4 regions of the Streptomyces sp. NPDC104202 genome follow, and region 1 is predicted to be linked to each of the others. Evidence: riboswitches for the same ligand, from Rfam matches in the RefSeq annotation. Region 1 holds a riboswitch; each other region holds the start of a gene.

Region 1 (2,192 bases):
AAGGCGGTGCTGCCGATGCCCGCCGAACGGATCGGCGGGCTGCAGTGCGCGGCCCGGTACGAGGCGGCGCAGGCGGACGCGTTCATCGGCGGCGACCTGTTCGCCGTGCAGGACACCCCGCACGGGGTGCGGCTCGTGCTCGGGGACGTCCGCGGCAAGGGGCTGGAGGCGGTCGAGGCCGTCGCCGTCGTCATCGGGGCCTTCCGCGAGGCGGCCGAGCAGGAGCGGACGCTGGAGGGCGTGGCGCAGCGGCTCGAACGGGCCCTGGCCCGGGAGGGCATGCGGCGCCACGGACTCGACGCCTTCGAGGGGTTCACCACCGCGGTCCTCGCCGAGATCCCGCGCGCCGACGGCACCGGCACCTTCGGCGGCTTCGTCCGGCTGGTGAACCGCGGGCACCCGCCCCCGCTGATGCTGCACGCGGACGGCCGGCTCGACCTGCTGGACCCGGTGGACCCGGCGCTGCCGCTCGGCATGGGGGACCTGGCGGCGTGGCCGGACCGCGCGGAGGCGCGGCCCTACCCGCCGGGCGCGACCCTGCTCTTCTACACCGACGGCCTGTCGGAGGCGCGGGACGCGGAGGGCGTCTTCTACGACCCCGCGGAGCGGCTCGCCGGCCGGATCTTCCCGGGACCCGAGGAACTGCTCGACGCGCTGGTGGGGGACGTGCGGCTGCACACCGGCGGGCGGTCGACGGACGACATGGCGCTGCTCGCGGTGAGCAGGCCCGCCGAGGGCCAGCCGGAGCGTCGCCGGACCATGCCGGTGGTGCCGCCTGGGCGGCCCCGTCACCGGGCGTAGTCGCGAGGTGTCCCTGCGATAACAATTGACATAACGTCAGATCGAGGGGGTTTACGGGTTCCGTGCTGAGCTGGGGTCAACTCGGGCCATTACCTCCCAATTCGATGAACGATCAAGAGGAACGGCTTGGAATGAAGACCCCCTGTCTATTAACGTTCGATAACGCAGCGCGGTCGTCCCAGCCGTCGCAAGAGGCGGCACCGTGCGCGCGCGCCGAATCCTGAAAAGGAACCGGGGAACCACCACTTGGGGTGAATCGGGCCCTTCGCACCCGTGCGACCGTGCCCGTAGGAGACCTTCCTGCTCCGAACCCGTCAGCTAACCCGGTAGGCGAGAAGGAAGGAAAGGAGCGCCCCTCAGTGGCGTCCAACACCCCCGCACCCGAAGCCCCCTTCGATGCCTTCGGCGGCGGTGCGGGTCCCGCCGCCCCGGACACCGAGTGGAACCCCACCGAGGGCTCCCTGCGCGCCGAGCGCTCCGGCGGCCGGCACCGGGTCGTCAAGCAGCGCTCCAACTTCGCCCGTTCCTCCACCGTCCTCGGCGTCGGCGTCATCGCCGCGGTCGGCGCGGGCGGCCTCGCCACCGCGCAGGAGAAGCCCCCGGTCGCGATCTCGCTCCCCGACCTCCCCGACCTCGGCCTGCCGGACGCCCACGACCTCCCCGGCGTCGGCGACCTCCTGCCCGACGAGGAGCCCGAGCCGGTCAGCGCGGCCCGCGCCAACCCCAACCCGCTCACCGCCGCCACTTACACCACCGCCGACGAGCCCGCCGGCCCGGCCGACCATGCCGCGAAGACCGCGAGCGGCGCCTCCGACGCGGGCGAGGCCCTGCGCGCCCGCATCCTCCAGCAGGCCGAGCAGCAGCAGGCCTCCGCCGACGCCGCCGACAAGGCCGCGGCGGAGGACGCCGCGGCCGAGAAGGCGGCGGCGGAGGCCGCGGCCAAGGCCGACGCGGCGGCGAAGGCGGCCGCCGAGGCCAAGGCGAAGGCCGAGGCGGAGGCGAAGGCCAAGGCCGAGGCGGAAGCCGCCGCGAAGGCCGAGGCCGAGCGCCTCGCCAAGCTCGCCGCGAGCTACTCGCTGCCCCTCTCCTCGTACACCCTCACGGCCTCCTACATGCAGTCCGGCTCGATGTGGTCCTCCGGCTACCACACCGGCCTCGACTTCGCCGCGCCCACCGGCACCCCGCTCAAGGCCGTCCACGGCGCCACCGTGAAGTCGGCCGGCTGGTCCGGCTCCTACGGCTACCGGATCGTCCTGGAGCTGTCCGACGGCACCGAGGTCTGGTACTGCCACCTCTCGTCGATGACCGTCTCCGCCGGCCAGACCGTGGGCACCGGCGAGACCATCGGCCGCGTCGGCGCCACCGGCAACGTCACCGGCGCCCACCTCCAC
Region 2 (2,192 bases), on a different contig from region 1:
CGCTCGGCGACGTCGTCGGGGTCGGTGCCGGGGCGGATGATGTCGTTGCCGCCGGCGCAGAAGGTCACCAGGTCGGGGGCGAGTTCCTTCGCCCGGGGGACCTGTTCCGCCACGATCTGGTCGAGGAGGCGTCCGCGGACGGCCAGGTTGGCGTAGCGGAAGCCGTCGTGCTCCGGCAGCTGGTCGGCGAGCAGCACCGCGAAGCGGTCCGCCCAGCCGACGTACGTCCCGTCGGGCCCGGGGTCTCCGACGCCCTCGGTGAAGCTGTCACCGATCGCCGCGTACGACCCGAATGCGTTCTTGTCTCTTGATCTCGAATCGTCTGCCACGGGAGCACATTTTTCCCCTTCCGGTGTGACCTACGCGACCGTAAGGAGGGGTTGACTGCGGGTGACATATGCCACCGATAAAGACTTTCAAAAGCCGGAATACGGCGACGGCCCGGCACGCGTGTGCCGGGCCGTCGGGTGCGTCCGGGTCAGACGGAGACGCCGTGCTGGCGCAGGTAGGCCAGCGGGTCGACGTCGGAGCCGTAGCTCGGCGTGGTGCGGATCTCGAAGTGCAGGTGCGGGCCGGTGGAGTTGCCGGTGGAACCGGAGAGGCCGATCTGCTGGCCGCCGGAGACGCTCTGGCCGGCCGAGACGGAGAGGGAGGAGAGGTGCGCGTACTGCGAGTAGTTGCCGTCGGCGTGCTGGATGACGACCTCGTTGCCGTAGGCGCCGCTCCAGCCGGCGGAGACGACCGTGCCGGCGCCGACGGCGCGGACGGTGGTGCCGGAGGAGGCGATGAAGTCGACACCGGTGTGGTAGCCGGAGGACCACATGGAGCCGGCCGCGCGGTACGGGGTGGAGAAGCCGCCGCCGGCGACGGGGGTGACCCAGCCGGAGGACGAGGTCGAGGAGCCGGAGGACGACGCGGGGGCGGAGCTCTGCGAGGTCGCGGCGGCCGGGGCGGAGTCGCGCTGGCTGCTGCGGGAGGCGCGCGGGGCGTCGCCGTTCTTCTCCGAGGACGCGGCGCTCGGGGCGGCCTTGGGGGCGACGGCCTTCGGCGCGGTGCCCTTGGCGCCGAGGGTGAGCTTCATGCCCGGCAGGATCAGCGAGGGGTTCTCGCCGACGACCTGGCGGTTGTCGGCGTACAGCTTCTGCCAGCCGCCCGCGAGGTGGTGGTCGGCGGCGATCTTCGACAGGTAGTCGCCGCGGACGACGGAGTACGTCTTGGGCGCGGCCTGGGCGGCGGGCGCGGCCTGGGCGGCGGCGGGGGCCTTCACCTGGGCGGTGACGGCGCCGGGGACGGCGGCCGGCGCGGACTGCTCGGCGGCGTGGGCCCCGGTCGCCCCGAGGAGCGGGAGCGCGACGACGGCGCCACCGGTGCCGGCGACGGCGAGTCCACGGGTGAGGGGGTTGATCCTGGGACGGCGGTGCTTACCCTTCGCGGGCATGGCGAATTCCTCTCCGGCGCCTGCGAGGTGAGCTGTCGGGTTCGGACTGGAGATGTCCGGCCGCGTTCTCACGCGGCTTCACCCCGAGCCGTCCTGCATCGCGGGACCGGCGTACTACCTGGGTCCCCCGCTCCTGCCACACATGGGTGAGTGGAATTCCGGACGGTGGCAGGATTCGGCGGTCCGACCGGATTGACGGTGACGCTAGACGAGCGGGGTCGGCGCGAACAAGCCGCCGTTTTCCCGGGGCATTCCAAGGCCCTTGATCGGCCTCGCATTCCGGTCACCCTGTGTGGATGACGGTCCCTCGATCCCCTTTTCACGCAGGGCAATTGCGCGGGGCCGTCGGCCACGATCCGTCACCTTTATGACGCTGCTCACGCGCCGGACCCCATCTCCCCTGCAACCGGGGCGCGTTACCCCTAAGGGTTTAATTCGGACAGATCACCCATTCCCGTCCGAGGGGGTGCGCCGCCCGCGCGCCACCGGGATGATTGCCCCTGGAACCGATCTCGCGTCGGGCACCCGAACGACGACACCCCAGGAGCATCAGTGACGCAGCAGCTGCCGCAGGTCCCGCCCACCGAGGCGAACGAGCCCGAGCTGGCCGAGGTCCGCAACTTCCGGGACGTGGGCGGCCTGCCGACGACGGACGGGCGCGCCGTGCGCCCCGGCCGGCTCTTCCGCAGCGGCCACCTCGCCCACGCGACCGAGAGCGACGCCGCCTTCCTCGCCACGCTGGGACTGCACACCG
Region 3 (2,192 bases), on a different contig from region 1:
CCGACACATCCGTTACGCCCGGTACGCCCGTTTCTCCCGGAACGGAGGAGGGTGACGCGTCGTCGGCCGCGCCCGGATCCGGGAAGCACCGGGGCGACGCCGCTCCGGAGGAAACCGACAAGCCGGGCAATTCCGCGGAATCCGGCAAGCATGCCTCGCCCAAGGACGAGTTGGCGGATACCTCTACGTCCAGACCCGCGGCCGATGCGGCGAAGAATTCGGGCGCAAAGGACAGTGCGGACAGTTCGGACGCGTACACCGTGCAGCCCGGCGACAGTCTGTCCGACATCGCGCAGTCGAACGAACTGCCCGGAGGCTGGACGGCCCTCTATGACGCCAACCGCCAGACGGTGGGCGCCGATCCGGACCTGATCCTGCCTGGTCAGAGCCTCGAACTGACGGCGGATCCGGTCACGGCCGAAGGTTAGTTCGGGACTGTATGTCCGGTTCTGGGCAAGTGAGACATGGGTCTCTTCGCCCCAACTGGCGTGTCCTGCCCGTGACCTTTGCCTCCGTCACCTCTCACCTGCATAAACGCCCCCCACCGGAGGGCGAGTAGGGGCGAAATTTCCGCAATGCGCCTCTTTGAACTTCCGGTGGGTCTGTGTCTACGGTCTTAACCGCTCGCCACCGCGGGCCCCGTCGACCGAAACGCCGAATCCTGCCGTCGGTCGATGGGAACAGTCGTCGCGTCAGCGCCGAAGGCAGGAGCGGGGGACCCAAGGTAAGTGCCGGGCCCGGCCGTCCAGACGGACGGCCGACGACCGGCTTGGGGTGAAGTCGCGTGCAAGGACACGCGGCCGGGCAACTCATTGGCCCGAACCCGACAGCTCACCTCGCAGGCGTCGGTGAGGAGAATCTCCATGCTGTTTTCCGGCAAGGGCAAACACCGTCGTCCCTCCAAGGCCACCCAGGTCGCCACGCTCGTCGGCGTCACCGGTGTCGCCGTCGCCGCCCCGCTGATGACCGCGGGCACCGCCTCGGCCGCCACGGGCGCCGAGTGGGACCGGGTCGCGCAGTGCGAGTCCGGCGGCAACTGGGCCATCAACACGGGCAACGGCTACTACGGCGGCCTGCAGTTCTCGTCGTCGACGTGGGCCGCGTACGGCGGCACCGCCTACGCCCCCAACGCCCACCAGGCGTCCAAGTCGCAGCAGATCACCGTCGCGGAGAAGGTCCTCGCCGGCCAGGGCAAGGGTGCCTGGCCGAGCTGTGGTGTGGGTCTCTCCCGCACCACCTACACCGGTGGCACCACGGCCCCCGCCCCCGAGCGCAAGGCCACGCAGCCGACCACCCGCAGCGAGCAGCGCCAGGCCCCGAAGAAGGCCACGGCCGCGCAGGCCCCGCGCAAGGCCGTCGCCGCCAAGACCGTCGTCACCCCGGCCGGCAAGACGGTCAAGCAGGGCGACGGCGAGTACCGGGTCAAGCCCGGCGACACCCTCGGCACCATCGCCCGGGACCACGGCGTCCAGGGCGGCTGGGCCAAGCTCTTCGACCTGAACAAGGACGTCGTCGAGGACGCCGACCTGATCTACGTGGGCCAGCAGCTCCACCTGAAGTGAGCCAGGCGACCCTCCCGCGGTGACCACCCCGGCCCGGCGTGCCCTCCCCCGTGCACGCCGGGCCGGGGTTTCGCCGTGTCAGGGGAGGGGCGTTCGGGACACGGAGGCGGTTACCGTCCAGTAGATCTGGGGTCCTTCGTCCCGTAATACCTGCCCTTGGGTCCTTTTTCGTCCCAGGGTGCGGGCGCCCGGCGGGCGGGAGCCCCCGAGCCGGTTAGGCTCTTGTCGCAAGGCCAAGCGACCCTGCACCGACCTTGCGTCACATCCAGCGTCACATCCCAGAAGGAGATGCTCGTGCCGTCCATCGACGTCGTCGTAGCCCGGGAAATCCTGGACTCCCGAGGCAACCCCACGGTCGAGGTCGAGGTCGGCCTCGACGACGGCAGCACCGGTCGTGCTGCCGTTCCGTCCGGTGCCTCCACCGGTGCCTTCGAGGCCATCGAGCTCCGCGACGGTGACCCCAACCGTTACCAGGGCAAGGGTGTCGAGAAGGCCGTCCTCGCCGTCATCGAGCAGATCGGCCCGGAGCTCGTCGGCTACGACGCCACCGAGCAGCGCCTGATCGACCAGGCCATGTTCGACCTGGACGCCACGGAGAACAAGGGATCGCTCGGCGCCAACGCCATCCTC
Region 4 (2,192 bases), on a different contig from region 1:
CGACATGGACGCCCGACACGTCCTGCCCTCGTTCACGGAGCGGACCGGCTTCGGAACCCGCACCCTCGACCCGTACTCCAAGCTCCTGGAATCGCGGATCGTCCTCCTCGGCTCGCCGATCGACGAGACCTCGGCCGACGACGTCATCGCGCAGCTGCTGTACCTGGATCACGCGGCCCCCGGCCAGGACATCGCCCTGTACATCAACTCGCCCGGCGGAGCGGTCCACGCGATGACGGCGATCCACGACACGATGGGCTCGCTCCACTGCGACGTGGAGACGACCTGCCTGGGCCGGGCCGAGTCCACCGCGGCGGTGCTCCTCGCCGCGGGCACCCCCGGCAAGCGCATGGTCCTGCCCGGCGCCCGGGTCACGCTCGAACAGCCCGCGCTGGACGAGCCGATGCGGGGGCAGCCGAGCGATCTGGACGTCCACGCGCGCGAACTGCTGCGGCAGCGCGCGCTGGTGGCCGCGATGCTCACCGAACACACCGGGCAGGAGCGGGAGCGGATCGACGCCGACCTCGACCGCACGACGGTCCTGGACGCGCCCGCGGCGGTCGCGTACGGACTCGCCGACCACCTCGTGAGCCGCCGGCGGGCGCCCGCCGGCGGCGCGGCGCGGTGAGCGCGCGGTGGTCCCTGAGCTTCCGCCGCTGCCCGCCCTGACCCGGGCCGAGGGCGAGTTCGTCGACGCCTACCTCGAAGTCGTGGACCTCCTGGGGAAGATCAACCCATCCAGGGGTTCGCATACCTATGGAGCCCTGCGCGCGGCACAAGCCCTGGTGGGACGAGTGGAGGCGTTGCGCGCCGCCCTGACGCTCATGCACATGCGGGGCGAGAACGAGGTGCACGCGGACACATTGGCGCGTGCCCTGCGGGTGTTGGACGGCGAGCGGAGGACGGGCCGGGTCACCGTGCCGCAGACCCGAGCGAGTTGACATACCGGCGTGTCGTGTCGAGGGCCGGACGGCCGACGTGCGCCGCAGATTCCCTCGCTCGTTCGGCGTAGTCGACGAGTCGACACATGCGTCGGGAGAGTTGCGCAACAGGTGTACACATCTGGCGGAATCGAACGTTCCATCGCTGGTGCGGGGCTCGTCGGCCAAACCTCGGAAGATCACAAAGGCTGCCTGTCCACCTGAATGGATCAGTCGTGAGGAGCCTCACATATCGCCGTTTCAGCTCGGTTTTCGCCCATGTCGTGGGTCAAGATCCCTGACGACGACAAGCCCCCGCCGCCGCGGCGGGGCGGTCCGGGCGGACGCCGAGTCCTGCCGCTGTCCCGGACGTCTGGTCGGCAGGAGTGGATCGGCAGGAGTGGAGGACCCGATTTTTGCGGGGCGTACGCGCTGTTCCGGCAGCGAGGCCGCCCCTTGGGGTGAAGCCGCAGCCGCGGCCGGGCATCTTCGCCAGCCCGAACCCGACAGGTCATCCTTCGCAGGCGGCTGACGAAGGGTTGCGCATGACTGCGCAGATGCACGTCCCGTCCCTGCTGTCCCGGGCCGGAGCCGTCTCGGCTCTCACCCTCGCCGCCGTCGGCGGCACGCTGCTCGCCCCAGGAGCGGCGCCGGAGGCCCAGGCAGCCACCTCACACGCGTACAAGGCACTCAGCGTCGCCCAGTCCAAGAAGGGAGCCCCGTACCGGTACGGAGCCAGTGGACCCACCCGGTTCGACTGCTCCGGCCTGACGCTCTACGCGTACAAGAAGGCGGGCAAGTCGCTGCCCCGCACCGCGCAGCAGCAGTACAACAAGACCCGGCACATCGCCGCGTCCAGCAGACAACAGGGGGACCTGGTCTTCTTCCACTCCGGTGGAAGGGTCTACCACGTCGGCATCTACGCCGGCGCGGGCAAGATCTGGCACTCGCCCAAGACGGGCTCGTGGGTGAAGCTCGACAAGATCTGGTCGTCGAAGGTCTACTACGGCCGCGTCCGATGACGGCCCCCGGCCGCTGACGCGGCCCCTCGGACCGGCCTGAGCGGCGGGGTGGCGCCGCCCCGCTCTCCGCCCGGACCGCGGCCCCCGGCGTCCCCTCCGGAGCCCTTCCCCGACGACCGGCTCCCCGGCGGCACCGCCGGAGCGGGCTCACCCGGACGGCCGCACCCGCGCCACCGCCTCCCCTCCCCCGCGCGACCGCGCGGCCGCCCTGTCCCGGTGGCCGGCGGTCCCCGCGGGGGCGGGGTCAGCG

Evidence for each region. Region 1 has a riboswitch for cyclic di-AMP ahead of ACZ60W_RS12755 (M23 family metallopeptidase). Riboswitches for the same ligand answer to the same signal wherever they lie in the genome.
Region 2: it holds a riboswitch for cyclic di-AMP, as region 1 does, so the genes downstream of both, ACZ60W_RS03630 (M23 family metallopeptidase) here and ACZ60W_RS12755 (M23 family metallopeptidase) in region 1, are expected to answer to the same signal.
Region 3: it holds a riboswitch for cyclic di-AMP, as region 1 does, so the genes downstream of both, ACZ60W_RS28815 (transglycosylase family protein) here and ACZ60W_RS12755 (M23 family metallopeptidase) in region 1, are expected to answer to the same signal.
Region 4: it holds a riboswitch for cyclic di-AMP, as region 1 does, so the genes downstream of both, ACZ60W_RS28255 (C40 family peptidase) here and ACZ60W_RS12755 (M23 family metallopeptidase) in region 1, are expected to answer to the same signal.

Annotation. Positions count from the first base shown of each region.
Region 1 is NZ_JBVJMN010000014.1:113,203-115,394, forward strand. It holds gene ACZ60W_RS12750 (PP2C family protein-serine/threonine phosphatase) at 1-801, shown strand, start outside; cyclic di-AMP (ydaO/yuaA leader) riboswitch at 1,003-1,149, shown strand; gene ACZ60W_RS12755 (M23 family metallopeptidase) at 1,161-2,192, shown strand, end outside.
Region 2 is NZ_JBVJMN010000003.1:217,657-219,848, reverse strand. It holds gene ACZ60W_RS03635 (SGNH/GDSL hydrolase family protein) at 1-329, opposite strand, end outside; gene ACZ60W_RS03630 (M23 family metallopeptidase) at 479-1,438, opposite strand; cyclic di-AMP (ydaO/yuaA leader) riboswitch at 1,441-1,597, opposite strand; gene ACZ60W_RS03625 (tyrosine-protein phosphatase) at 1,991-2,192, shown strand, end outside.
Region 3 is NZ_JBVJMN010000055.1:41,273-43,464, reverse strand. It holds gene ACZ60W_RS28820 (transglycosylase family protein) at 1-428, shown strand, start outside; cyclic di-AMP (ydaO/yuaA leader) riboswitch at 687-860, shown strand; gene ACZ60W_RS28815 (transglycosylase family protein) at 864-1,562, shown strand; gene eno (phosphopyruvate hydratase) at 1,851-2,192, shown strand, end outside.
Region 4 is NZ_JBVJMN010000053.1:46,824-49,015, reverse strand. It holds gene ACZ60W_RS28265 (ATP-dependent Clp protease proteolytic subunit) at 5-628, shown strand; gene ACZ60W_RS28260 (hypothetical protein) at 636-941, shown strand; cyclic di-AMP (ydaO/yuaA leader) riboswitch at 1,332-1,462, shown strand; gene ACZ60W_RS28255 (C40 family peptidase) at 1,466-1,942, shown strand; gene ACZ60W_RS28250 (ATP-binding protein) at 2,187-2,192, opposite strand, start outside.